Regions from separate parts of the Brevibacillus sp. RS1.1 genome, predicted to be linked through region 2. Evidence: a T-box and tRNA genes for the amino acid it is inferred to sense, from the RefSeq annotation. Region 2 holds a T-box; the other holds one or more tRNA genes.
The links. The T-box of region 2 lies ahead of ileS (isoleucine--tRNA ligase). A T-box ahead of a tRNA ligase gene usually reads a tRNA of that ligase, here a tRNA-Ile.

Region 1: it encodes a tRNA-Ile, which carries the amino acid that the T-box ahead of ileS (isoleucine--tRNA ligase) is inferred to sense. The anticodon was not compared.

The regions. Positions count from the first base shown of each region.
Region 1 covers NZ_JABSVA010000001.1:1,085,198-1,100,059, reverse strand. Annotated here, with positions in the region: gene HP570_RS04900 (TetR/AcrR family transcriptional regulator) at 89-604, opposite strand; gene HP570_RS04895 (NAD(P)-dependent oxidoreductase) at 804-1,703, shown strand; gene HP570_RS04890 (GNAT family N-acetyltransferase) at 1,810-2,265, opposite strand; gene HP570_RS04885 (YjcG family protein) at 2,343-2,852, opposite strand; gene HP570_RS04880 (hypothetical protein) at 2,998-3,156, shown strand; gene HP570_RS04875 (alpha/beta hydrolase) at 3,159-3,863, opposite strand; gene HP570_RS04870 (phosphatidylglycerophosphatase A family protein) at 4,041-4,580, shown strand; tRNA gene HP570_RS04865 (tRNA-Ile) at 4,997-5,073, shown strand; tRNA gene HP570_RS04860 (tRNA-Val) at 5,099-5,174, shown strand; gene HP570_RS04855 (hypothetical protein) at 5,356-6,516, shown strand; gene HP570_RS04850 (hypothetical protein) at 7,115-7,420, opposite strand; gene HP570_RS04845 (hypothetical protein) at 7,705-8,250, opposite strand; gene HP570_RS04840 (hypothetical protein) at 8,761-9,405, shown strand; partial or broken gene HP570_RS04835 (DUF4280 domain-containing protein) at 9,704-10,111, shown strand; gene HP570_RS04830 (hypothetical protein) at 11,045-11,329, shown strand; gene HP570_RS04825 (hypothetical protein) at 12,444-13,358, shown strand; gene HP570_RS04820 (hypothetical protein) at 13,612-14,655, shown strand.
Region 2 covers NZ_JABSVA010000001.1:838,750-853,611, forward strand. Annotated here, with positions in the region: gene HP570_RS03845 (mandelate racemase/muconate lactonizing enzyme family protein) at 1-193, opposite strand, end outside; gene HP570_RS03850 (TraR/DksA C4-type zinc finger protein) at 180-953, opposite strand; gene ileS (isoleucine--tRNA ligase) at 1,059-3,836, opposite strand; T-box leader at 3,883-4,150, opposite strand; gene HP570_RS03860 (DivIVA domain-containing protein) at 4,216-4,707, opposite strand; gene HP570_RS03865 (YlmH family RNA-binding protein) at 4,808-5,581, opposite strand; gene HP570_RS03870 (YggT family protein) at 5,594-5,860, opposite strand; gene HP570_RS03875 (cell division protein SepF) at 5,892-6,320, opposite strand; gene HP570_RS03880 (YggS family pyridoxal phosphate-dependent enzyme) at 6,363-7,061, opposite strand; gene pgeF (peptidoglycan editing factor PgeF) at 7,082-7,912, opposite strand; gene HP570_RS03890 (YlmC/YmxH family sporulation protein) at 7,993-8,271, opposite strand; gene sigG (RNA polymerase sporulation sigma factor SigG) at 8,432-9,211, opposite strand; gene sigE (RNA polymerase sporulation sigma factor SigE) at 9,361-10,083, opposite strand; gene spoIIGA (sigma-E processing peptidase SpoIIGA) at 10,086-11,048, opposite strand; gene ftsZ (cell division protein FtsZ) at 11,284-12,432, opposite strand; gene ftsA (cell division protein FtsA) at 12,560-13,813, opposite strand; gene HP570_RS03920 (small basic family protein) at 13,956-14,303, opposite strand; gene HP570_RS03925 (DUF881 domain-containing protein) at 14,306-14,862, opposite strand, start outside.

The DNA of each region.
Region 1 (14,862 bases), 250 kb from region 2:
GGTCTTCACGAAAGATACGCACTCGTATGTTTTGGGTAAAAAAACCCCTGCACGAGACAATCTGTCAGGCAGAAAGGGGGAGTGGGAATCAAATCCAAGTCATAAAATGTTGCAAGGGTGCGGACATATCAAAAGGCGTTTCCAGCTCTCGGCGAACGAGCCAGCCAATATAGAGGAGGTACGCGAGTTGAGCGCGTGCCTTTGCATCAGCGGGAGCCAGCCCTTTTTTCTCATACAGGGAGGCTACGAAGCCGATTCTGCGTTGCTCGATTTCCACGAGACGTTTGGAAAGGGCAGGATGTTGTTTCGCCCAATTGTAGATAGCGGCTTCGGTTTTTCGCTCGCTGCTAAAAACGCTCGACAAAAGCTGTTCCAACGACATGCTGTCCGAGTGTGGCGCTCGAATGATCCGCTCGGTTGCATGCTCCTCCCAATAATCGATTATGGAGTCTAACAGTGCTTGACGATCCGGAAAGTGATGATAAAAGCTCCCCTTGCTGATCTTCAGTTTTCTGGCGAGAGGCTCCACACGAACAGCGTCAATGCCAGCTTCAGCCAACATATCGAGCCCCGCCCGAATCCAATCTTCACGTACGTATTGCATGGTTCACCTCAAAAGATACGATATCGTATGTTTCTGGTTCCATGTTATTCCACTGGGTGTGAAGTGTCAAGAAGAGTTGGTTTTTGTATTGACATTCACACTAGTGTAAAGCTTTAGAATCGCAATCAAGAGCGGTAGACCTTGCATGTAGCGCCGGATCTTCTCGCTTGGAAAAATAAAACGAATGGAGTGTCGACCTGTGAATTCAGCATCAATTCCTGCCTCTGTAACTGTTATTGGCCTTGGCCATATGGGAGTAGCACTCGTGGATGCTTTTCTAAAAGGCGGTCATCCAACGACTGTCTGGAATCGTTCAGCAGATAAAGCCAAAGGTCTGGTTGAGAAGGGAGCAGTGCTGGCGGGCAGTGTGAGCGAGGCAATCGCGGCAAGCAACTTGGTCGTTGTTTGCTTATCAACCTACAAAGTCATGCAAGAGCAGCTTGCGCCATTAGAAAATGAATTATCAGGGCGTGTCATCGTCAACCTCACTACAGGAACACCGGAGGATGCACGCAAGACAGCCAAGTGGGTAAGCGAGCACGGTGGGCAATATCTCGATGGAGCGATCATGGCTATCCCTCAAATGATTGGACTGCCCGAAACACTCATTTTCTACGGTGGGTCGAAGGCTCTATTTGAAGCATATGAACCGACATTGAAATTGCTGGGAGGTAACGCTGCCTATCTCGGTGAAGACTATGGTGTTCCGTTGATCTATGATTTGTCGCTGCTTACCATGATGTATGGGGCTTGGTATGGCTCCATGCATGCACATGCCCTATTAAGTACGGCAAACATAACAGGAACAGAATTTCTTCCATACGCAACCAACTGGGTAAATCACTTGATTGCCCCGCTCTTAACAGATCCGGTTGCCGCACGGGCACGTGATGAAGGAAACTTCACGACAGATGTGTCCAATTTGAATACGAACAAACTAGGACTTGAACACATCATCCATGCCAGCCAGGAACAGGGAATCACTGTTGAGTGGTTGATGCCATTGCTAACATTGGCCACACAGAAAGTAGCAGAGGGCTACGGTGCTGACTCTTTTGATCGCGTCATTGAGGCAATCCGGAAACCATTGGTGAAATAATTCTTTTCTCTGGGGCAAATGAAAAACAACCTCGTTTCGCATGCTGATCATAACGAAAACGAGGTTGTTTTTCTGAAAGAGGGAATGGAGCTGCACGCAGTTTCCCTTATGCGCGAATGGATTTGACCATCGCAATATGCTCGATACCTGCATCGTCAAATAAGTCGCCAAAAGGTTCATAGCCGAGCTTTTCATAAAACCGTTGGGCTTGCGTCTGTGCATTCAGCTTCAGGCTGTCATACCCGTGTTGCTTGGACAGATCTTCCATCTCAAGCATGATTTGGCGGCCCAGCCCGGTACCGCGTTCTGTTTTGGCAACCGCCACCCGTTCGATTTTTCCCACTCCAGGTGCGTAGGTGCGGATACGGCTTGCGCCCACTGGCTTTCCATCGCGGTAGGCCACAAAATGAATCGTCCCGCCATCAAGGGTGTCATGCTCATCGATTTCCAATTCTTCTGGTACTTCCTGTTCCTCGATGAAAACGATTCGTCGTACCGACAGGGCATCCGCCAATTCTTGTTCCGTGGTGACTCTTTGGATCTGGTAGGTTTGCAGGTTCATCGTATTCGTCCTTTTTTAGAAAATATCCCTCCTTACGATGGAGACGCAGGGAGGGTTGGTGGTTGAGGATAGGGTGTTTATTTTTTGAGAAGGAAAGTCTGGTAAACGCTCCAGATGCCATCTTCGAGCTGATAAACCAAGTGGAAGCGATCAATTTCGCTGTTTAGATCAATTTTTGCCATGCTTAGTTGACCAGTTACATCACGCAGCTCATCGTCGGACAGGTCACGCCCGATGGTCAGATGCGGTACGTATGCGTAGGTTTCTTTTTCATTCACACACTGATTGGCAATCTTTTGATGCAGTTCGTTAAATGGTTCTTTGTTTTGCACAGCCAAATAGATCACGTTGGTGGTAGGGTGGAAAGAAGATACACGATGGAAATGAGCCGAAAAACTGTCAGTAGAGGAGGCAACCTGCTCCAGATGGCTCACCAGCTTAGGCAGCTTCGCTTCGTCCAGCTCGAAGGCTTCCTTCAAACGGATATACGGAGGAACCAAAGCATAGCCCGGATCATAACGTTTCCGGTAAGAGTTGGCTACTTCTTGCACCTTGCTAGATGGGAATATTACGATACTGTACATCATCAGAACCACTCCTCCTTACTATCTATCATGCTCTACAAGATATTATTTTAACAGAAAATTCTTCATTTGTGTAATGTTAAGCGTGGGTCCGTATATTCCTTGCGCCAAAGGAAAGACTGTGTAGTGCAAGGAGGTGCCGCATGGCATGCATACGGCTATGATGATCACATTCATTTTTCTCGTCCTGCTTCTACTGTCTGTGCTGACCTTCACGATCTTGACTGCGATCCGAAAAGGAGAATTCGAAGAGGCTCTCGTATCGACGATCAAGGATGAAGGTCCACAAGAAGAACAGCCACGGTAAGTTTACCCGTAAAGCGTCTTTAGCATACGCGGTAGATTGCGCTGCCAGTGGCCCCACGTATGGTCACCCTCAAACGTTTCATAAATGAGGGTGGCTTTTTTCGTGCCCAAAATCTCGCGCAATTCCTCATTGGCCGCAAGAAGATTCAATGTGCCACGCCCCGTGCTTACTGCCGTTTCCTCCGTCCCGATTTCCAAATAAATGGTTTGTGGCACGGAAAAGTCAGCGTCCGCTACCAGACGATTTAGCTTTGCGTCCATGGCAATCGACTGGCAGGCAACTTGTCCAAACGTATGTGGATAGTTAAGCGCAGTGAACAGAGAGACAACTCCGCCCAAAGATTCGCCAAGAAGTGTTCGTGCGTTTCCCAAAGGATGTGTGGAGTAATGCGTATCGACATAGCTCACGACCTCTTCGGCGAGGAAGCGTCGGTAGGCCATGTGCTCCTTACCATCCGGATGATAACGGTCGTTCCGTTTGCTTTTCTCGACAGGGAGAAAGACAGCTATGATATCAGGCAATTCTTTGTCCTCATTCAATTGATCCAGCAAAGAAGCCATTCTACCCATCGCCAAGTAATCTTCCCCATCCTGTACGTAGAGGACTGGATACGAGTAGAGTGGCGAGTAGCGTTGGGGTGTGTAGACAATCAGCTTTTCCGGCGTCCCCAAATGCCGGCTTTCCAAGATGATTTCCTCAAGGGCCACTGCGTTGTCCTCCTTATTGGGATATTCCTGTTCATTATTATACAGGAGCGAGCGGGCATGCCCAATAGTTTGGGTGTAGAGTTCGGCATTGGGCGAAAGATTGTCGCAATTTGGCTCGTGTGTGATACTATGGTAGGAAACGACTTCACTCGATTTGTGGAAGGGGTTGTCTCTTATATGAAGAAGCAAGTACACAGCATCGAAGTCAGAAACGCTGCTCTCGCACGTTTGGCAGAACGCGGAGTGACGTTGGATGATATCGCAGAGATCGTCTATCTCATGCAGTCGCCGTACCATCCAGATCTCACAATGGCGCAGTGCATCGAGAGCGTGAAAGCGGTCTTGGAAAAAAGGGAAATGCAGCACGCCATCCTGGTTGGCGTTGAGTTGGATACGTTAGCAGAGAAAGGCCTCTTGTCCGAGCCGCTCCAATCCATCATTGCGTCAGATGAAGGACTATTCGGATGTGACGAAACATTGGCGCTAGGCTCCGTATTTGGATATGGAAGTATCGCGGTGACCACCTTTGGGCATTTGGATAAGCACAAGGTCGGGGTGATTAAAAGGCTGGATACAAAGTCGGGAGAGGGACGTGTTCACACGTTTTTGGACGACCTCGTGGCGAGTGTGGCAGCCAATGCGTCTAGCCGCATGGCCCATCGGATGAGAGATGAGCAGGAGGCCGAGTTGGCACAAAATGAGGCGTCGAAGCAATAGGAAGCCGAGCTGCGTGTCGAGGAGAAAGCGAAAGGGACGGAGCAGGCGGGGTAGGTTAGGTTTGGGACGAGGGTGTTTGCTTCAATCGTTACCTAATTATCTTGTTTGTTGTTGTTAGCTTTATTGATCGTTTTTGTCTGGCAGAGTCAATTCTCCACTGGTGTAGCTCATATGCTTGATGCAGTCATGTAAGAAGTGATGCCATCGGGTAGGTGATCTCCCTGTTTTGTAGGGGGAGGTGGGCAGCAGCGGTGGGGAATGGCTTTTTACAAGGGGCACACAAGACTGATTTCACTGGGTTTCTTAGTGTTCTTTTGGTACGAGTGAAAATTTTTACAAGAAATTATTCATTTCCTCTTGAAATCCATTTTACGATGCTGTATAGTAATAAATGTGATCGACGTCCGATACGATTCGGGCCCTTAGCTCAGTTGGTCAGAGCGGTCGGCTCATAACCGATTGGTCGTAGGTTCGAGTCCTACAGGGCCCACCATTAAACGATCACACACATATCCCATGATCCGGTAGCTCAGTTGGGAGAGCACCATCTTGACAGGGTGGGGGTCGCTGGTTCGAACCCAGTCCGGATCACCATAACAGCACTTGCGAAGCCTTGATAATCAAGGCTTTTTTTGATGAGACAGGCACCCAGAGTTAATTTATACAGGGTGCTTTTTTGTTTTTGTTGACGTAGTGTTGACTAATTTTTCATTACTTGTAATTATGATGAAAAGTTGGCCCATTTTAATATAAACATGAAAAGGTATGATGGAAAATGCAGAAATTTCAAGAGTTATATATCGAATTTTTGGACCAATCAAACATTATGGAACTATTCAGTAAAGTAAAAAGCACAAAAGAATTAGAGGCAATTGTATATGAAAAGTTAAATGGTTATTTTGACAATAAAAATGCTCTCAACAATAATCTTTTGACATGCCTACTGTCAGAATCTATTGGACTTGAATACTTAGACAAAGTTGAAGGTAAACGGGAATTTTTTGAACAATTACTCCTGTTATATAAAAAATCTAAACTATCAAATAATAATAAGTGCATGGAGATTATGGTTTATTGGAATTATTATGGTGAGCGTGCAAATTCCGATGTTTGGAATGTCTTTAACATATTTAAAAGCATCGATAAAAGTATGGAATTAAATGAATTGGTATACGCATACTTCAACATAATAGGGGTAATAGTCGAGGGGGTAATTAAGTATTATTTAATGATTTTGTACTGCCAGCTACAAAATATTTCCGGTAAGTTGGTTGATTATCAGAGTGTGAAAATGACAGAGCTAGGAAGATTATTATCTTTATCTAACAAGATTTTAAAGACATTTAAAATAACTCTTCCAAAACCAAAAGGTATATCATTGAACCAGTGGAGGAATATCTCATATCACCATAGCTATAGGCTTGAAGAAGATAAAATAGTTTGTGAAGTTATGAATGGTAAAACATTCAGGTTTAGTATTGAAGAACTTGAGCTAATTGTACAACAAATATTTGAGACTGGACGTGCTTTGAAAGCAGCAAATACAATTTTTTACATAGATAATTCTTTTGAATTAAGCAAGATTAAGAAAAGAAGGTACATTCGAAAGGAGGTTGAACTGTTCGACTTAATTTCAATTATTCTTTCACAAGGTTATGAGATTTTAAATACAGAAACTAGCAATGAAAAAACAATAATTTCAATTAAAGAGATATTCCAGCAAGAATATATTTTCCAGTATATCTTCTTCTTTATTCAAATGTGGCACGTATTTAATTCAAAGATTTATGAGATTAATTATTACAGTTTTAAGGGTGACTTATTTGCAAAATTTAGTGTTACTCAAGAGTCATTAAAAGCGATTGATGAACAAGATAATGATATAGAGAGCCATATTAATTCAGTTAAAATTGAATATCTGCGAAAAAATGAATAATCTAATTCATTATGTGGCTATTTTGAAAATATATGTTGTTATGTAACTATTATATTATCGGTGGTCTACTAAATACGGCCGCCGATAATTAGAGTCTGTAAAATATTCTGTGTAAACGTTCAACCTCATTTTGTGATGAAGAGATCGTAGGGGACAAGCCTGAATGGATTTTGGTAAGTAAGAAACCATCTATCGATCATTTTTGTACCTTGGGATGCTTGTCAGGCCATGTAGACGAAATGGCAATCGAATCGGAAGAGAAAAACGGATTGATTAATTAAATTGATAACGTGTATCCAGTGGCGCGGATCGAATGCACCTGGATACACAAGATCAATTAAGTTGAAAACGGCACTTAATGCGGATATTCTTTGCCAAGGATCAATCCTACGAGGTTACCGATAAATTCGAACACAAAGATTATTAGTTCCACTGGCTTCACACTCCAATTCCTCATCTTGTATTTAAATACGAATGTTACAGAAATTGGTTTCAATGCATCTTCACAACAAAATGCTCATTAAGTACAATGGAAGATCTATAACTGATAAAAAAGAAAGCCGCCTGGTAGGCAGCTTCAGAAATTAGTATGCAGGTTTTATAATTTACAAACCGTTCCTGTATACGTTCCTAACCAGTAAAATCTCGGTCCTTCTGGAACAGGAATAAGATTCCCTTTTTTGTATATTTTTCCATAGTATTCATCATGGACATAGTCTTCATAGTTAATATATTCAGGGACTGGGGTTGGATATCTGGTGAACGATTTGTAGTAAGTGGCCTCTTTACATACGGTTGCTTCTACACTTTCGTTTGCTTGAGTTTCAGTTACTGCAAAAACGGGTGAGACAGCAACAATGCTCAACAAGAAAAAACAAATGACTAAAGTGAACTTTTTGATCATGAGTGAACCACCCTTCAAGATGTAAGTAAATTCCATTTAAGGTTACTACAGGGGATGTTTGTCGTAAAGGTATTTTTGGTTGTAAGAATGATTTTACACACTGTGTAGACAGATAAGATGGAACGGGAAAATAAAAACCCAATCCAAGGGATCGGGTGAAGGAAAGCTTAGATTGAGGCTCATAGGATTTTACTAATTAGCTAGTGAAGAAAAGAGGTATGAACGATGTAATGCAGTGTACAAATTTACTCATGAAGTAAATGCTTCAAACTGATTACGTACAATCACTGTTTGAAAGTACGTGGTGAAATCGTGATGATATTGTAGTCAATCCGATTATCTGGGTCAGTATTCGAAAACATTACCATAAAATCCCCAACTTTATACCAAATCTCATATCTATATTTATGATTCCCGTATGTTTCTTCACCGAAAATTTTAAAAATCTGTTCTTTAGTTAATGATTCAAATCTTGTTTGTATGACAGTTAGACGTTCCTCGCCTTTGATTTTATTAAACATGTATCTATACCCGTTTCGGTCGAAATATCTGGTATGCAATTTTGGTGAAACATAATCATCCTCTCTTATACCGAATTTTGATTGCAGTTCTTCTTTTGTTATATGGAAAGCGATATCACCGCCTAAATTTCCTTCATGGATATTCTCAAGAATGTGGGTGAGAAACTCTTGAGCGTTAGATTGAGATTTTTGGGGTTTGAATCTTTCATAGGCGGTCATAGATGAAGCATCTTTCATATAGGAAAAAACCGGGGTAAGAAGATACATTATTAAACCAATTACTAAGGCTATTTGTTGGATTTTATTCATGGAAAGCCTCCAGGATTATTTCACCATTTTGTTCATTGGTAGTTTTTAAAAGATATTGGTTCAGCTTAAATGTTATCTTCAAGATTGTATTGCATCATCTCGTTAGTTTCAATTTATTTCCAAAATCCTTATATCCGATCTAGTATTTAACACAACGGTAATTAAGAAAAGTAATTTTTCAAGGTAATCGAGTAGATAAGCACTCCAAAGATCAAGGCAACAATTCCTTGAATTCGGTTCCGATGTTTTAAATGAAAAAATCCTATAGCTAAAAATGAGAATAAAATCCCGAGAATTGCCCATAAGAACTTGTTTTCATTGCGTAGTTTTGCTTCTCTAAACAACCAGATACTCATCAAAATACTCATAATCGGCAGAAACATGCAGTATACCCCTTAAAAATCAATGTGTTACAAAATTATACAACACGGGATAGTTCAGGGGAATATGAACAAGGTATCACAACACACGATTTGTTAAATGAGAATTAAGAAAGGGTAGGCGGTGTAGGTGAACGATAAGCTGATCGAAAGTGTTTGCGAAAAATGTCCCGCTACTCAATGGGGCAAGAAATCGATCTGTAGTGTCCACAACCTCCACGTTGGTAAAATCGAAACCTGCCCGGAGTGGGACAATTACATCATAGAGAATCAAGGGTTGCTTGATCGGAGCGGGCAGCTCGGCTATATCAATCTTGAGGCAGCTCTTGAAGTCGTACAAAAGGTAGAGGAAGAAATTAAGGATTACCATTGGATGGTGAAAGAGGTTGAGCGTCTGAGGAAGGAAATAGATAAGGCGATATCTTCGAATCCGTTAATACAGGAGAAATTGGTCGCTACCTATGGCGATGCAGCAGGTATGCCGAGCGGGAAAGGATTACGCCTCTCCACCTTAACCATTCCGGAAGAGCGGTACGAAAAACGGATTGAGAGAATGAAAAGCCTTGAAGACAAGGTGAGGCAAATCAATGATTTCGCTATCGGTCTGAGCGATAGCAAGTACCGAACAGTCCTGGAATGCATGATGGATGGAATGCGAATGAATAGCATTGCTAGGCACGTAGGAGTTTCCCGGCAACGATTGAATGAAATCAAACGGGACATCGTAAATCGATTAGCGAGGGAGCTGTACAGTGAGGAATTGTTAGGTTTCTGAAAGGTTGGCGGAATGACGTTTTTAAAGAAGAGCAGATGCATAAATACTCAGGCAATCCATGATGAAGAAGCCCTCGGGAATGATCCGAGTGGCTTTTCGTGGTTCTAAAAACCTATGGTCATAATGGTGCGTTTGTTACTTTGTATCTATTGTTAGTGTGCGTTCCACATCCGATACTTCATTACGTGGGCATTATTTCCTTTTTATATATAGATTGGATATCGGATGTATCGATCAACATGAGAATCTCCCATCTGTATAGAAACCTTTACAGAGAGGAGGAGACTGTTAGCCCAATATTGAAGGTATCAATATCCAGCAGTCAAGTGCTGAACGCAAGAGCTACGTGGTTGTGGGAGCCATTTTATCATGCAGCAGCGGAAGTAAACAGAGTCGGCTGAAAATGCCGTTCAGCCATGGTGTTTTTGTAAAAGGAAAACCGCAAATGAACATCATGGATTTCGTTCCCAACGTAAATATCATGCCCTTTGGAAAGTGCAGCAGCTTACAAAATCCCACAGTCGCTTCTGCCACAGCTGCTAACAATGGTGTGCTGACACCAATGCCTTGTACACCTCTGACAACAATGCCATGGATCGATGGGAAAGCGGACAAAATAGTCGGTGGCCATCCGGCATTGCTGAACAAATCAACAAATATGTGTTTCTATTGTGGGCAGATTAAGATTGAAGATGACGGACAGGATTTGGGTGGTGTGACGATAGGGAATCAGTCGTCGGCAAATAGCGGGCCGTCAGCTACCGGCTTTGGACAAGGACCAGCTTGCGAAAAGCCGCAGGAAAAACCAAGCATGTTGGATGACTTCATCAAAGGAATCTCGATGCTGGGAGACGTTCCTGCTGCGATGAAAAAAGCGGCGAGTGAGTTGCCAGGCGCTTTGGAGAAAGCAGCAAATGATTTGCCGAAGGGTGTTGGAGTGTTTGTAAGAGAAGGCTATATCGAGCCAATACAAGAAGACATAGATACATTGCGGGATGATAAAATCGATCTCGCGGATGGAATTGCAATCAGTGGGCTTGCCTTGGGTGTACTAACGCTGGGGGGAAGTAAAAGAATTAAGAATTTATTGGATGCGGCAAGGAAGGGAAGGAAGGGGACGAGTGATATTCGTCAGATTTCTTCTGGAGGGTTAAGAAACGAACAGGAATTAACCGATGCTCAAAAAAGCGATTTGATTGAATATGCAAAAAAGATAGGTTTCCCTGAAGAAAATATAGTTTTTAGGGATGGCTGGAATACTGGTATGATGTATGACAGATTATATATTAATACTGACGTTTTACCTGCTCAATCTCCTGGAACTGGAACTTTAAGTGCGAATAGTCGCGTTTCAGGTAAGGCAACTATAGCACATGAAATTATTGGACACTATGAATCCTATGCGAGTGGAAAAGCATTTGAGCTTTATGATGTTGATCCTGCAACTTACGCCAGAAACTTTGCATTGGACGAGGCTCAAGCAAGTATCAGAGCAGCTAGATTTGCTCCTGATTTAACACCTAACGAAAGAATGACCTTAATAAGGGATGCAATTACAAGATTGAGGAATGGTGGACTCCGTGTCCGAGACGTTAAGGACGAACTCTATATCCAACATAGATAGAAAGGGAGATTATGAATGCACAAGTTACTGGACATAGGAGATGTGTTTGAATCAAAAGAATATGGAACTATTATAGTTGGAATAAATCCTGAACTTGATACTCTAAGTCATTCTGAAATTAAAAATAGGATCGGTGACTATATCGTAGTTCGAACACCTGATTACAAAGAGTTAGAAATGAAAGTTATTTCAGTACAAATCTCTAATTCACTCATTGATAAAAAAACGATTGGTATTTGTATTGGTAAAGCAGTTAATCCCTCTGATATACCAATTAGATCCGTGGTATACACGAGATAAATTGGACAGAAAGAGAAAATGTGATCCTATAGAACAATATTTGTTTGAGGGCTGCCCAGTGCCAATAAACTTCTTTACCTAGCCATTACCAATATAACCATTGTTCTACATGTAGGAAATTTTCACGAATTAAGATGAAACGCACAGAAGGAACTTTGTCAGATTACGATACTAGATGGAAAAGATCATGTTCACTATGCTCTTGCAGGGTTGACATTTCTGACACATCTGACGCTTTTGACGTTTTTTGCAAGTAAATCAAAAATCGCTCTATACTAAGTGTACGCACGATGAATAAGCCGCTCAGGGGAATATACCTGGGCGGTTTTGTTTTGGTCTGACAAATTAGAAAGGGGGAAGAGCATTGAGCCAGTCGGTGTACAAGTCACGGCGTTGGAAGCGGAAGCGGGAAGCTATCTTACGAAGAGATAAATACATGTGTCAGGAGAGTAAGCGGTACGGTAAGACTGAACTAGCTACTACTGTGCATCATATTTACCCGTTGGAGTTTTACCCTGAACTAGCGTTCGAGGACTGGAACCTTATTTCTCTTAGTGACAAGCAGCACAACGCTATGCATGACAGGGTGACTCACGAGCTAACAGCATTAGGACAAGCTTGGCAGGAAAGAGTTCGTTCAAAGTTTGAAAAAAAATATCCCCCCACTTTTTAAAATTTTAAATTTTTTTTCGGTGGACCGACTCGGCCAGCCGTTTCCAATAGCGCGAGTTCTGGGAAAAAATTTTTCGGGAGGTGATGGCGGTGGCTAAAGTGACGAAAGCGGCGGTGATATGCCTTGTTATAAGCGTATTTCTTCGGATTCCTCAACCATCCCTAGCCGCGAGGCATCTTTATATCTGCACTGTGAACGAGCTGTCGTTTAAAGCTGGTCCTAACTGAAATCCTCTATTTCAAACTTTGCTTCCGTGTTAAGGATTTTCCAAATATCTTCGTCCTAAAAATATTAACAACACGACAAACGTTTCCTAATATTTAGGTTAAGTGTATTATGAAGAAAACTGGTGACGATAGAATGAAGTACCGAATAATGCATTATTTGGAGAAGATCATAGATTAAGAATTAGAAACATCGAATTAAAGTGGAGGACATTAAATGAATTCTTTTGAAGATTACTTATCTGATTCTCTAGGTTTGAATAAGAATACTATAAAGCAATACATGGAAGATATACGGTTTTATGAAGACAAAATTATCGAACATAGAGCTAATGAGGATTGTCAGTTTTTTTTTCGCAAGGAGTTACTTGAGACTTATCTAAATAAAAGAAGAGGTGCGACTGCTTATTCAGCAGTTGTAAATTATTTGAGATTTCTTGATGAGACAAACCAGATTGACCACATCTCCTTTTTAGAAACAAAGGAACTTTTCTCAACCTTATACAAAAAGAATCTCAAATTCACTGAAACTTTTTTGGATAGGAATTACATTGATTACATATTTAGCGGTCTGGTTCATTATCGCTTTTTAAATAATAGCGAGCGAAACGACGATCAGTTAAGTGTGATCGGTCCTCTTATTTGGGCCCTATCCTATTATTGCGGATTTGAGCAACAACATTTATATAGTTTGACCAACGATGATCTAAGGCTAGAATTGGGGCATATAAGAAACCCATATTATAAATTTAACCCTACTCTTATTGAATGGGTAAAGCTACACGATGAAGCAATAAGGAGAATTAATCGTTACAGAGAAGCGCATCCAGACTTATTTAAATCAAAAGGGGATACACCAGTATTATTTCTCGATGGGAAAAGATTTGATAATAAGTTAGCAAATGCACCGTTTACAATACTCAATGATAGGGTAGCTAATAAAGACAAGCTACCTACTGATATCAGGGTTAACTGCCAAATTCTTGTGCGAAGTGGGATTCTTCACTCGCTACAGGAAACCAAAGGTGCATCGCTTCTGACTTTATCGAAAACGATTGGTCTTGATAATACACAGCTAAACTATGCATTTAATCAATTTCTAAACCCAAATCAAGAAGATACAAGCGCTTAATGCTCAAGTTGTTAAGAAATAGTTATAGCATGGCTACTATGCCATGATGGTGTCAACCACAAAAATTAATACTCCGGCATTTTCATCCTGCATGGTTAATCGAGTTGCCTTTTTGAGTCTGTCTTGGCAGCATTTCTCTTTAAGCTTTTATATTTATTAATAAATTTATAGGAATTCTCATATATGAAAAACATAGAAGTAGACATCAAGGAACTATAATCCATGATTACCAAAATGATCGGGGGATATGAAAATGCTAGACCTCTTTACTCCAGTCGTAGATTCTCAAAATTTTCATCATAATTTTAAGATGATTATGAATGATAAGGATCTAAAAGACGTAATAAATAGCTGGTTAATAGGATTTGAGGATAGAGACAATAAATTCATCAAAGAATTTCAAACAACTTTCAATTCATCTTTCTGGGAATTATATTTATTTGCGTGCTTACGAAATCTAGGATTTACAGTGGATTTTTCTCATAACACACCAGACTTTGTAATTCAAACAAAAGAACAATCACTAATAGTAGAAGCAGTTACAACAAGTAATCCGCAAAACGGGACACCAGAGTTTGACAGAGAACGGGCTATGAGAGAATTTCAAGAAAAAAGACAAACAGCTCAAGGTAGAGAAAAATTAATGAAGGAAGTTGTTTCATTAGCAACAGAAAGAATAAGTAATAGTTTTATTAGTAAGTCAAAAAAATATCTTGATAAGTACTCCAATTTAGATCATGTAAAAGGGAAGCCCTTCGTCTTGGCCATTGGCGGATTTGAACAGCCGTTGTTCTTTATGCAAGGCGTTGCTGCTATTCAAAAAGTATTACTAGGAATAACTGAGGCTAAATATGTAAATTCACGTCCTCAAATTAAATATGATGATAGTATCGTTAAACAGAGTTCAGGATCATCGATAAAAATTGGCCTATTTAATGACGATGAACATAAACATATAAGTGCAGTTATTTTTAGTCCCATCGCGACAACGGGGAAAGCGAGGGCTTTGTCGTTACGCAGACATAAGAACATATTTTTTGAGACTTATCGATATAACGATAATGGGCAGCAAGGAATTATAGATATGTTACCTCAGACAAAATATAGGGAATCTTTGCTAGATGGTATTTCAATTTATTTAAATCCTTACGCTGAGAATCCACTGGACCCGACTTTATTTGACAATGATGATATAGCATTTCATTACAATAAAGACCTTTCAATGTTAAAACACGGTTTCCTATACAGAAGGTTAGTATTAAATGGTTCTAAAGAGGATAAGAACGCGGAATTGTGATGAGTTCCCACTAATAATTGAAAGGTCAGTATAATTTGCACTTTGTATAACGATTTGCTATCGAGTAATCTGCACTTTATGTGCAGATGCTCTTTTGAATTGGAAGAGTTTAGTAGTGTTTATTTACATACATCAGCTGATAAGAAATACAGCAAGTATTTGACAACCATTTTGACAACGCACTAAAGTAAATCATGTAAATTCAAG
Region 2 (14,862 bases):
TCGGCAGCCAATCGATAATTTCTCCCCAGCCATCTATTCCAGCCCGTGTGATAATCCGAATGAGATAACTCGTTCGATAACGCTTATACCCATTCGCATCACCGTAAGCTTGCGATAAACGATGAAGAAGCGGATACGTTTCCACGCGCTCAATTTGTAAGTCTGCGATCGCTACCTGATCACGAATAGTCATCCATGCCCTCTCGCTCTGCTTGCTCTCCCTCATAATCGTCATAGGAGAGGAAGTTTCCTTTTCCTTCTCCTTTTCTCATGTACTCCTCATACGTCCCGCTTCTCATAAAATGCACACTGTCCGGTCCGTGATAGCCCTCAATATCGGTATAACCGATCTCCTCTACGGCTTCTACAAAACCATCCGGCTCATTGCTCTCGATATACATTTCGTCGTAATCCGTTTTGTCGGGTCCCTGGTACGAAAATGGCGTGCTGGATGTCCCCCATGACTCGACAATTTGCCAAGCATCCTCACCGTCGAATCCGTTTTGTCCTTCTTTTTCATCTAAAGACGTACGTCCGAATGGTGGCTGCAAAAACTCCTCTTCAATCGGGCGCGACTCATTGACTATTGGCGCTGGTGCGTGCTCCTTGCACGTTTGTGACTGTGGCAATGCTTCCAGTCGCTCCACAGGTATTTGCTCTCCACAGACGGTACACAGGCCGTAGGTGCCTTCCTCCATACGCTGTAGCGCTTGATCAATCTCTTTTAACGTCTCACGATCGAGACTGTCTAGAGCCAAATCTTTTTCCCGTTCAAACATCTCGCTGCCGATATCTGCCGGATGATTATCGTACATGGAGAATTCCTGCAAAGAGGTTGTCATCGGTTCTCTCATGCCATAATGGTCCTGTACGCGGTCTTCCAGTTCTTTTTTCTGTTCCAGCAGCTTTTCCCGGAAGCTGGCCACCATCTTTTGGTCCACGCTGTACACCACCTTTGTTTGGTTTCCTCAACAGGTAGTATGTCTTGGTCCCGAAGGAAATATGACCAGCAAAAAACCTGCCACCCCCAAAGGGAATGACAGGTTGATCAACCGATTTTATTCTGTTACATGTGCGTAATGTTGTTCGACCACATCAGCACAACGTACGCAGAGCGACGCGTGCGACTCGCGAGTGCCAACATCAGGTTTTACTACGCGGCAACGCTCGCATTTTCCACCGTCTGCGGCAGAGACCACAGCAGCAATTCCTTCGAGTTGTACTGCTTCTGCCGGAGCAGACCCGCTGTGTACATCCACGTGAGCCACGATGAACAGGTCAGCGAGATCGTCCATTGCTGCCAATGTTTTCGCAACTTCTTCCGTTTGTGGGTACAGAGCCAGCTTCGCATCAACGGAGTTACCGAACACCTTGTTGCGGCGCGCTTCTTCCATGGCTTTGAGAACCTCGTCACGGATCGCCAGGAACGCATCCCATTTGCTCTCTGCTTCTGCTGCAAAGCTGAGATGTTGTTCGTCGCCTTCTGGCATATCTGTCAACTGCACACTCTTCTCTTCCACGCCTGGAATGAACGCCCACACCTCATCTGCTGTATGCGGCAAGAGTGGAGCAACCAGCTTCACCAGACTGAGCAAGCAATCGTACATCACTGTCTGTGCAGCACGTCGTTTCAGACTGTCTGGTGCTTCTACATACAGGCGATCCTTGCAAATATCCAGATAGAACGCCGACAAATCAATCACGCAGAAGTTGTGAACCGCATGGAAAACGGTATGGAACTGATATTCATCGTACGCTTTGCGTGTACGCTTCGCGACTTTTGCCGCTTTCGCCAGAACATAACGATCCAGCTCTCCCAGCTCTTCGTACGCTACGCGGTCTGTTGCTGGATTAAATCCATCCAGGTTACCCAACAGGAAGCGGAACGTATTGCGGATTTTGCGGTACACCTCAGCGATCTGGTTCAGAATCGCATCGGAAATGCGCACGTCAGCCTGATAATCTACAGAAGCTACCCACAGACGCAAGATATCTGCGCCCATCTTGTCAATCACTTGTTGAGGCACGATGACGTTACCAAGGGATTTGGACATCTTGCGTCCTTCTCCATCCAATGCAAAGCCGTGGCTCAGGACGGATTTGTAAGGAGCTGTGCCATGCACAGCAACCCCTGTTGAGAGAGAAGAGTTAAACCAGCCACGATACTGGTCAGAGCCTTCCAGATACATGTCAGCTGGCCAAGCAATGCCTCTTTCGCGCAAAACAGCCTGGTGGCTGGAACCGGAGTCGAACCAAACGTCCATAATATCCGTTTCTTTGCGGAATTCGTTGCAATCGCATTTGGTGCAAGAAAGCCCTTCTGGAACGAGCTCATTTGCTTCACGGGAGAACCATACTTTCGATCCTTCTTTGCGGAACAGATCAGCAACATGGTTGATCGTCGTGTCGTTAATGATCGGTTCGTTACATGCTTTGCAATAGAAGATTGGAATCGGTACACCCCAGACACGCTGACGGGAAATGCACCAGTCGCCACGATCCGCAATCATGTTAGCCAGACGAGTTTCTCCCCAATGCGGAATCCATTTTACATTTTTAATCGCTTCGAGCATTTGCGTACGGAATCCGTCGATCGATGCGAACCATTGCTCTGTCGCGCGATAAATAACCGGTTTTTTCGTACGCCAGTCATGTGGGTAAGAGTGCGTGAAGAAACTGAGCTTCAAGAGTGCTCCGTTTTCTTTCAGCTTTTCGGTAATCACTTTGTTGGCATCTTCATAGAATAGACCTTCAAAGCCTGGTGCTTCATTGGTCATTTTACCTTCGTGATCTACCGGGCAAAGGACACCCAAATTGTATTTTTGACCAACGTTAAAGTCATCTTCCCCGTGTCCTGGAGCAGTATGAACGCAACCAGTACCTGCATCCAGGGTTACGTGCTCACCCAGGATGAGTGGAGACTTGCGATCGTAGAATGGATGCTGCGTTTCTACACCCTCCAGCTCTTGACCTTTAAAGGTCGCAAGAATCTCTACGCCTTCCCAGCCAATTTCTTTGCTCGCAGCTTCAATCAGACCGTTGGCTACCAGGAATTTGCGGCCATCTACCTTCACGACGTTGTACTCGAGTTCTGGGTGCAAGCTGATCGCGAGGTTTGCTGGCAATGTCCACGGAGTCGTTGTCCAGATCACAACACCTGTTTCTGTGTCCAGCTTGCCTTTTCCATCTGCGACTTGGAAGCTGACGTAAATAGAAGGAGAACGCTTGTCTTTGTATTCGATTTCTGCGTCAGCCAGAGCCGTCTCAGAAGACGGAGACCAGTATACGCAGCGCAGACCTTTGTAAATATAGCCCTTCTTCGCCATTTCACCGAATACGCGAATTTGGTTGGCTTCATACTCAGGCAGCAGTGTTACATAAGGGTTTTCCCAATCTCCGCGAACGCCCAGACGCTTGAATTGATCGCGTTGCTTGTCGATATAGGACCAAGCATATTCTTCACAGCGCTGGCGGAAATCGTTCACTTCGATGCTACGACGATCCAGCCCTTGTGCATTGATAATCGCTTGCTCAATCGGCAAACCATGTGTATCCCAGCCTGGGATGTACGGCGCATAAAAGCCTGCCATTGATTTATAGCGAACGATGAAGTCCTTGAGGATTTTGTTCAGTGCGTGACCAATATGAATGTCTCCATTCGCATATGGAGGGCCATCATGCAAGACAAAAGACGGGCGGTCTTTTGTACGATCCAACACTTGTTGGTAAATATTTTGCTCTTCCCATACCGCTTGCATCTGTGGCTCGCGGCTTGGCAAATTTCCACGCATAGGGAAATCGGTTTTTGGTAGCGCTAAAGTTTTGCTGTAATCCATGGCCTGATTCACTCCTTAAATAAATAAAAGCCTTCACTCATCCCCTAAAAGGGACGAGAGAAAGCTCCCGTGGTACCACCCTGATTGAACAAACCCGTACGACAAAAAAGCCTGCATCGGATTCGTTCCACTTCACTCATTCGTAACGGGAATGACGCGCTCACTTACTCACCTGTTCAACCATCAAGGTTCACCGGTTTTCGGATGTTGAACTCCCGGGTGATTTTCTGCGAAAGCAACTGGCCGGGTTTTCACCTTTTCCCGACTCTCTAGGCAGTGCTGGCTCACGTACTCTTCCCGTTCATCGTCAATGATTTGTGATTTATTTCAAAAAAGTTGTCTTTCATTATAATACCATCATTGCTCGAACGTCAATGATTTATTCAACTGTTACAGGAGAATCAACCTGTGGCTGTTCGATGCTGTCCCAGTCGCCATTCTCCAGCATTTCCAGTTGCGCTTCCAAAAGCGTCCGAAAGCGCATACGGTAAACCGAAGCACGTTTTTTTAATTCTTCGATTTCGATTGCGATTTTGCGCGACTTCGCCAATGCTTCATTGACGATTCGGTCTGCATTTTTCTCCGCTTCTTTTAGGATGAGCTGCGCTTCCTTGCGGGCATTCGACTTCACATCCTCTGCTGTCTCCTGCGCCACCAGAATCGACTTGCTCAAATTTTCTTCCAAACTCTTATAGTAATCTACGCGCTCATTTAGAATGGCTACGCGCTCTTCCTGTTCTTTTTTCTCTTTTATCAAGAGCTCAAAATCTTTGATCACCTGATCGAGAAATTCGTTCACTTCGTCAATGTTATACCCACGAAAGCCTGTGCTGAATTCCTTATTGTGTATATCCAACGGCGTTAATGGCACATGAACCCCCCACTTTTCCCGATAATTCGTCTCTAATCATTTCGACAGGATTAGCAGTGTTTCCTGCCGTATTTTACAATTTTTTGCGCCTTGGTCCATCTTATGTAACCAGTCCGACAATCATTCGAATTCGTCCGCTGCGCGTTGGACCTGCTACCTCAAGAATTTTGAACCGACCATAGCCTGCAAGAGATACCATATCCCCCATCTGGAGTTGATAAGACGGATCTTCGATTACTTTCCAGTTGATTTTTACTTTTCCCGCTCGAATTGGCACCAGGGCTTTTGCGCGAGACATATTGTGTACTTCTCCGATGATCGCGTCAATTCGACATGATGGCACGGTGATTGTTTTTTCTACAAACTTGGGTGCAGGAGGTGTGAACGCCTCCCATGCTACCCGCTCAAACTGAACAGATGTCCGGTGAATTTGTGTCACCTGCGCACAGACAAAATCAGCAACTTCCTCTGCTACAATCGTATAGCTGCCCGCTGAATCTGTCAGCATATCTCCGAATTTCTCCCGCTTCATCCCGACACCCAGCATCGCCCCCATCACATCTCGATGCTCCAGCACATGAAAGCGCTGATCTGCCTTGATTGCCAATAAGGTAAGGCGATAATCATCAGGGTCGACTGGGAGGTACTCCGGATGGATGATAATACGAACTCGCTCGGCACCTTCGTATCCTCCATATGGAGAAACCTTTACATCTCTTACTTGTGAGGATAGACTCTGAAAAATCAGCAACTGCCTCGGGTCTACAAAATCAGTAAGGCGCATGGCCTGCTTCCGCTCTACTTGCGTCAGCATTTCCAGCGCCCGTTCAACAAAGGGACGTTCTTCTTTTGAAAAATGGTCAAATATGCTCATCGTTTCACTCGCCTAGAACATGATTTGTTCCAAAATGGCGTACAGGCCAGATTGGGCAAGACGCAGGGCAATCAATGCGACAATCGGGGAGATATCGATGAAGCCGAGCGGTGGGATAAACCGGCGAAATGGCGCCAAATAAGGTTCAACCAGTTTTTCCAGTAACTGACCGATGCCTGTACCTCTCATTTGAGGAACCCATGACATTAAAATGTAAGCAATAATCATGTATTGATATACCGTAAAGGCAAAATTTAAAATCGAAATGACAGCAGTCATTAGCTCACCCTTTTACATTCGTCTTAAATGGCTACTCTTCCAGCACACTGGAGATCGTACCCTGAATATCTACATGGTCAGGTGTGCACACGAAGATCGTGTCTCCGACCTTTTGGATATCACCGTTTAATGCATATACCGTCCCGCTCAAAAAGTCGATAATTCTCTTGGCTTGGTCTTTTTCCACGCGATGAAGATTGACCACAACAGGTCTACGATGACGTAGGTTGTCAGCGATATCCTGTGCGTCGCTGTAATGACGGGGTTCACAGAGAATCAAACGGATTCCCTCCTTTTCCCGTGCTTGAAACGGTACTACGTTGTTAGTTCGACTGATCGCTGGCTGGCGTTTGTGCGAGGACTCTTGCTCTTCTCTTTCCTCTTCCACCGTTGTTGTCTCTTCGATGTATTCCTCGTTTTCTAACCCCAGAAACCCCATCAATTTATTCATAACACCCATACTCTTCCTCCTCTCTTACTCCGTGGTTTGGTCTGCTTTCTTTTACTCCGGCTTGACCAATACCGATCCTAAACGAATATATGTAGCTCCCTCTTCAATGGCCACTTCAAAATCACTAGACATGCCCATGGACAGTTCTTCCACCTGTGCGTGCGGGAATGCCATTTCGTTAATCCGTTGCTTCCACTCATAGAGACCACGGAACACCTGTCTGGCTTCCTCTTGGTTTTCGACAACAGGCGCCATTGTCATTAATCCAACGATACTTATATGTTTCATATTACTGGTTTCGCGCAAAAAAGCCAATACGTCATTGGGACTAAGCCCAAATTTTGTCTCTTCACCGGATATATTGATCTGTAAAAAGCATTTTACGACATGATCCAGTGCTTCACCGCGTCGATTCAACTCTTGTGCCAAAGAAAGTCGATCCAGAGAATGGATGTACGGGAATTTCCCTACGACTTCTTTTGCCTTGTTCGTCTGGAGGTGCCCGATAAAATGCCAGATTCCTTTATCGCCGTGTAGTTCATGCTTGGGCAAGGCATCCTGCACGCGATTTTCTCCGATATTCTCAACGCCTACAGCGAGCAAGTCGCCAATAGCATCTGCGTCGACATACTTGGTTACGGCAATAATTTTTACTTCCTCACGCTTGCGGTTCGCCCGATCGCAAGCAGCCTGAATTCTTGCCTCGATGGATTGCAGTCGTTCTTTTAACAATTCTTGTTCCTTGGTCATAACGAACCCTTCCCTTTCTTCTACAGGTTTTCCTTCCAGCCGATATAGGAAGCCATCCGTCCGGTAGTTCCTTGTATCCCAGCTTCCTTGCGATGAGAGAAAAACAAGTCTGTTCTGCAGCTTGTACACCAATTCGTGGAGAAAATATTCCCGGAAGAAATTCCAACTTCGAGCAATATCGCTGTGTTCAACTGACGGAGGTCCAGCATATATCGATCCCCAGTGGAAGAGATCACTGCTTTTTCCCAATCGCCTGCACAAGTGCGAACCTGCGTCATGATTCGCTCATCGACTTCATAGCAACAGCCGCCAATGGATGGGCCAATTGCGACGAAAATGTCCGCTGGCTTGGCCTGATAGTGCTTCGTCATTGCCTTCACCATTTCCTCGGCAATACGGCCTACTGTTCCCTTCCAGCCTGCGTGGGCAAGTCCGATTGCACCTGATTGAGGGTGTAGAAAATAGAGAGGCACACAATCTGCATAAAACGAGGTCAGCATGACTCCTTCTTCAAGGGTAAACAAACCATCTGTTGCAGAAATGACGTCCTCCAGACTTTCTTTTCCCGCCCCGCCTGCTGTAACCTGGCATACCTGATTCCCATGCACTTGATCGGCGCATGTCCACGCCGAAAATGACATCCCGACTTGTTCTGCCAGCTTGCGTCTATTGGCTACTACGTTCGCAGATTCATCACCCACATGCAGCCCCATATTAAAAGACCCGTACGGTTGTTCACTTTCCCCGCCTGAGCGAATGGTAAACCCCGCCACTAATCCAGGAAATTGTTGCTCCCACTCTGCTAACGATAAGATTGACTTATCCTCTACCCTGACAAATGGCTCTCTCATGTTGTCACCTTCCTCATATGGCTAATCATACCATAGCCGAAAAGAAAAGAAAGGCTATCCGTGCCTTTCTCCCTTTCACGTTAGTATTCATCTCCGCCTGAAGTTTTTACTTCAACTTTAAGTGCTTCTTCCATCCGAACAAGAACCACATCTTTCCCGATCTTCACAATATTGCGCCAAGGAATGACATAATCGTTCCCGGCAGAAAAGAAGCCGAGAAATTTTCCTGGTCCCGGTACGACGATAGCCTCTACGCGCCCGTGACGCAGATCGATCTCCAAATCTGAAATTTGCCCAAGCCGTTTCCCATCGAGAATATTTACCACTTCTTTGGTCTGGAAGTCAGAGATTTTTACCATTCTTCCTCACCTTCTTTTCTCCGTTACTTTCAGTATATGAGTCCAAATAAGAATATGTCCGCTTCTTTGCCAAAAAGTAAGGCGATAGAAATCAAACGTTTCCGCTCGTACAAAAAACCCGAACGGTACAAGACCGCCGGGTCACCTATGTCGTTTCTCATTACGATTGAACGTGCTTTTGCATATGGGCAATTGCCGCTTTTTCTAATCGGGAGACCTGTGCCTGTGAGATACCGATTTCCTCTGCTACTTCCATCTGCGTTTTTCCTTCGTAAAAGCGCATGGATAATATCATTTTTTCTCGGTCACCTAGCCGCTGCATTCCCTCACGAAGTGCAATTTCCTCTACCCACGTGACATCTTTGTTCTTCTCGTCACTAATCTGATCCATGACGTAAATCGGATCGCCACCATCCTGATAAATCGGTTCAAACAATGAAACCGGATCTTGGATCGCATCGAGTGCAAACACGACATCTTCTTTGGCTACGTTCAATTCCTGAGAAATCTCGATAATGGTAGGCTCTCGCGAATGTTTGTTGGTCAAATTGTCACGCACCTGCAAGGCCTTGTACGCGATGTCTCGCAAAGAGCGGGAAACACGAATCGGATTGTTATCCCGTAAATAGCGGCGAATTTCTCCGATGATCATCGGTACGGCATACGTGGAAAACTTCACATTTTGCCCGAGATCAAAGTTGTCGATCGCTTTCATCAACCCGATGCAGCCCACTTGAAACAAGTCATCCACGAACTCTCCGCGATTGTTGAACCGTTGGATTACGCTAAGCACCAATCGCAAGTTGCCGTTGACCAGCTTCTCGCGAGCCGCCAGCTCCCCACTTTGCAGGCGCTCAAACAATTCCCGCATCTCTTTGTTTGTCAACACCGGAAGCTTGGAGGTATCTACCCCGCATATCTCTACCTTATTGCGCGTCACGTCTTTCCCTCCTCGAAGCAAGAAAAAAGTCCCTAACCCGGTTGTCTTGAAAGGCCGCGTAACTGACGCGTAGCCGACCAAGAAGGTGGCAAAAACCACCATCTGTTTCGGTTTAGGAACAGTATCCCCCCAAGCTGGGAAAATATGCGTTAGACCATCTTGTTGAATTCTTTTCGCAACCGTTTTATAATTCGCTTTTCCAAACGCGAAATATACGACTGTGAGATTCCCAACAAATCAGCTACATCCTTTTGTGTCTTTTCCTCTTCTCCCGCCAAGCCGAAGCGCAGCTCCATGATAATTCTCTCGCGGTCAGACAGTTTATCCAGTGCTTTTTTCAGCAGCTTTCGATCCACTTGGTCCTCGATGTTTTTATAAATCGTGTCATTTTCCGTACCCAGAACATCTGAGAGCAACAGCTCATTGCCATCCCAGTCAATGTTAAGGGGTTCATCAAAAGATACCTCTGAACGAATTTTATTATTTCGGCGAAGATACATGAGGATTTCGTTTTCGATACAACGAGAAGCATACGTTGCCAGCTTGATGTTCTTGTCTGGATCAAAGGTATTCACTGCCTTGATCAAGCCGATGGTGCCTATGCTAACCAAGTCCTCAATGTTAATTCCCGTATTCTCAAACTTGCGGGCGATGTAAACGACCAGACGAAGATTGCGTTCAATCAATATACCGCGGACAGCCGGATCACCAGACGGCAGTCGTCCGAGCAGCAGCTCCTCTTCTTCTCTGGTCAACGGTGGAGGCAATGCTTCACTCCCGCCAATATAATAGACTTCTTCGGCGCGTACACCAAGCCAGAGCAAGATTCGGTACCAGGTCAATTGGAGTTGTAGGCGAAGTTTTACATACATGATTAGCCCTCCTGTTTGAGAATAAAGGTTGATTCCTCTGTATAAGTTTCCATCATGGCTGGGTGCACGATGGCCTGATACTTGCCATCAGCAGCCAAGGGGATCGGGTTAAGCCCGATTAGCACCCGTTCTGTTTCAAAACGAATCCCGTCTTGCACGACCATGACACGGTCTGGCTTGATTGCGAGTAAAAAATCCATTCCTCTTGACACACTACGATACGGGATCAAGCGTACCCGAGACTGCCATTCCAGCGGCAAATGGTCCCAAGATCCGTCCAGCTTCTCCCACACTCCACCGTTTTCATCGGCTTGTCGGAGAAGCGACGGCGGAAGCAAATGTGCGAACATGCGATTTTCTATAATCATGACGGGTATGCGTGTAATCGGCTCGTGGAGCTGGTTTCCTGTGTCCACAAGTCCACGGCAAATGACTTTTTCCCCTGCTAGCGTGACGACGACATCGACAAGAAAGGTTTCGATTCTTCGTGGCTCCTGGATTGCACGGTAGCTCCTTTTCCCGAGGAAAAAGATCAGGATAAAACCGACCAGGACAATCCCCAAAGTAGGCTTGAATCCGACGCCAAACCCATCATTATGCGTGACAACCAGTCCATTGACAATTTCACTCTGCGGTGCCAAAAAATACTGTAGCCCAAACACTCCCCCTCCGAACACAAATGCGACGAAGTAAAAAATGATCAAGTTTTGCGCAAAGGACAACAACCTCCTGTTCCCAAAAGCAATCCACAGCATGATGACAGAAAAGAGTAGTTTGACCCACCATTGGTACATGGAAGAAAACACAGGAAAAAAGAAAAAGACCAGATACGCGGAGCCAAACAGAGAGGCGAGTATCATTCTCCACCACACCATGCGCTCTTTGCGAAAATAAGCAGTAAACCAGAGTAACAAGGTATCAATAGCCACATTCAGGAGTAGAATGATATCAAGATACACAACCACTTGCTTTCCCCCTCATCTTTTGACCGACTTGGCAGCAAGCATGTGTCCTAGCAAAAATGGTAAATAGTAGGACGACTTCTATCAGTAAAAGCAGTATATATCAATGTGTATGTAAAGTCTGTCAATTCTTGACGGTGTTTTTTTGGTTTTTTTGTCTAACATTTTTCATCTAATCAACGAAAAAAAGCCTTGTCCCCACTGACGGGAACAAGGCTTTTGACAGTCATTTATCACTTTAGTTTTTGTTGCGGCGACGATTGCGCAGGAATGCTGGAATATCCAGATTATCCAGGTTACCCATGGAGAAGAAGGACTTGTCTTCCTCTTCTTCCTTCGCACGGCTGTTATTCGTATTGGAAACTGGTGTCGGACGATTGCCAGGCGTGTTGATCGGCTGTTGTTGACGGCGCGGAGCTTCCGCCGCGCGTTGACTATGCTCGAAGCCTGTAGCAATTACGGTCACTACCAATTCATTTTTCAGATCCTCGTTAATCACCGCACCAAAAATCATGTTAACATCTGGGTCAGATGCAGAAGATACGATGTCGGCTGCTTCGTTTACTTCGTACAGGCTCAGGTTGGTCCCGCCAGTGATGTTCATGAGAACACCGCGTGCACCATCAATCGCAGTCTCGAGAAGTGGGCTGGAAATAGCCCGACGTGCAGCTTCAGCCGCACGATTTTCGCCACTGCTTACACCGATACCCATGAGAGCAGAGCCGCGCTCAGTCATGATCGTCTTCACGTCAGCGAAGTCCAAGTTGATCAGTCCAGGTACCGCAATCAGATCGGAAATACCTTGAACCCCTTGTCGCAGTACGTTGTCAACTTCGCGGAATGCTTCGAGCATTGGCGTATTTTTATCAACGATTTCCAAAAGACGGTCGTTAGGAATCACGATCAGTGTGTCTACTTTTTCTTTCAGAGCAGCGATACCGATCTCACCGTGCTGGGAACGTCTGCGACCCTCGAAAGAGAACGGACGAGTTACTACACCAACTGTAAGAGCACCCATTTCTTTGGCGATCTCTGCAACAACAGGTGCTGCACCTGTACCCGTACCTCCACCCATACCGGCAGTTACGAATACCATGTCAGCTCCACGCAAAGCGTTCTCAATCAAATCACGGCTTTCTTCCGCCGCTTTTTTACCGATCTCAGGATTCGCACCTGCTCCCAGTCCACGTGTCAATTTTTCCCCGATTTGCAGCTTGATATCTGCACTGGAGAGCTGAAGTGCTTGCGCGTCAGTGTTCAAGGTGATGAATTCTACACCCTTTACTCCACCGGCGATCATGCGGTTTACTGCGTTGCTACCTCCGCCCCCGCAACCAATAACTTTAATTCGTGCAAAGGATTCCAAGTCCATATCAAATTCCAGCATATTGCTAGTCCTCCCCAACTTCAACATAAGAAAACTTCGTGGCTACAGAAGCCTGTCAACTAAACACAATGGAACGAATCGATACCCGTCTTCGTCCTTGTAGTTAAGCTCGATAAAGCGAACTCCATTAAATAAATTCGCTAAACCAGTTTTTTACTTTTTCCATCAAACCGCCGCCTTCTTTTGGCTTAGACGAGACGGTTTGCTTCTGAGTGCCCTTGAATGAGGGGGTGACGCGAATGCTGCGGCGCTCCATCAACTGCAAGGCATATTGAATCAAACCTACCCCGGTGGTGTAGGCAGGATCTCGCACTCCGATGTAATCAGGAATCGCAATTCGAACAGGTGCGTCCAATTCTTCTTTTGCCAATTCCAACATGCCCGGCATAGCTACGGTACCACCCGTAAGAACATAGCCACCTGCAATTTCGTCGCGATAGCCCAATTTGTATACAGCATCCTCGACTAATTGGAATATTTCCGCAGCGCGCGGCTCGATAATATTGGCCAAATCCACTTGCGTAAATTGCTTTTCAACTTCACTGCCAATCCGGTTCACCTTGAACTTCACATCTTCGGATGCTTCGTCAATAAGGGCACAGCCGTTTTTGGTTTTCACACGATCTGCCACATCTGTATGCGTTCGCAGTCCGAGTGAAATATCGCTCGTAATGTGGTCGCCACCGATGCCGATCACGGTGGTCGCTGCCAGTTTCCCTTGCTCGAATACACCGATCGTGGTAGAACCCGCACCGATGTCGACAAGAACGACACCCATATTTTTGTCATCTTTTGATAGAGCAACAGTGCTAGCCGCAAGCGGTTGCAAGAATATTCCAGCTACACGCAGATTAGTTCGTTGAGCACAGCGAACGATGTTATGTACGACCGTTTTCAACCCGGTCACAATGGTCCCTTCCATTTCCAGTCGGACACCAATCATCCCACGAGGGTCCTTAATGCTCCCTTGTCCATCAACGATGTACTCCTTTGGGACTACCTCGATGATTTCACGGTCTGGAGGAATAGCCACGACCTTCGCTGCCTGAATTACGCGTTGAATATCTTCTTCTCGTATCTCACGGTCTTCGCTGGATACAGCGACAACCCCTTGGGTTTCATGCAGATCGATATGGTTTCCAGTGATCCCAACATACACTTCTTCGATTGAAACGCCAACCATGCGTTCCGCATGATCAACCGCTTCCCGGATGGCATGCACGGTTTGGTCGATGTCTACAATCACGCCCTTCTTGATTCCTTCTGAGTGTGATTGTCCGACGCCGATGATGTTGATGGAACCATTGTTGATCTCGCCGATCATGACGCGTACTTTGGATGTTCCAATGTCTAGGCTGACTATGAGTTCATTGCTTACCAAACCTGTGACACCTCCCCTGCTACGTCTTTTTTCTTGCTAAAGTGAGAACACCTGCATAAATTATTCCACACAGGACAACCATTCCCTTTTTTTCTTATTGATTTTTTGCAAAAAAATGACCATCTTCCCATTTTTCTTCGCGTTATTCTTGCTGATTGATCCATTTGGATAGAACAATTCTCCTAATGACAGCGAGATTGTTGAACAAACGGACCCCGAAAGCCACGATCGCAGCCAAATACAGATCAATCCCCAAGTACCCTCCAATGAAGGCCAAGCCTGCTGCAAAAAGTGTGTTGAAAAAGAATCCAGACATGAAAATACGAACGTTAAAAGTACGCTCTAAAAACGAACGAATCCCCCCAAAGATCGTATCCAATCCAGCCAAGAGGGCTATTGATAGATAGCTGCTATACTCCTGGGGCACACGCCAATCCAGTAGGAAGCCGACAACAAGACCGACAATCAGTCCGATAAGCGGGAGCCACATGGTTACGAATCTCCTTTTTGTTTTACAGGTTTCATAAATTGAATGACACGAGTTTCATTATTCGCTGAAATCATCAGCTTGTCCCGTTTTTCTGCCAGCACCTTTTTATTCGCCAGCTGGAAGTTTTCCTCTACGCCCTCCAGCTTCAATGCGGACAACAATACTTCAGGCTCCCCCAATGCTTTTATCTCATACGGAGCCCTGATCGTCCTGGTATCGATTTGGATGACGTCTCCCACATTGCGGATCGCAGTGGTAGCAATCAGTCGATGGCCATTAATAGAAACAGCTTGTGCTCCGTTTGCAAACAGGATATTTACCAACCAGCGCAAATCTTCATCGTCAATCGTATAGTCTCCTACAACAGGCACAGGCATATGTCCATCCCCAACTGGTTCTGCAGGTGTATGGGCATCGACAACATCAATAACGATGCCTTCTCCCTCCATCCCTACCATTCCAGCCATTCGGCGAGTCCGTGCCAACTCCTCTTTCATAACGGAGATACTTTCATCTTCACTGAGTGAGGTTTCGTATTGGTAGTACAGCTGATTATACT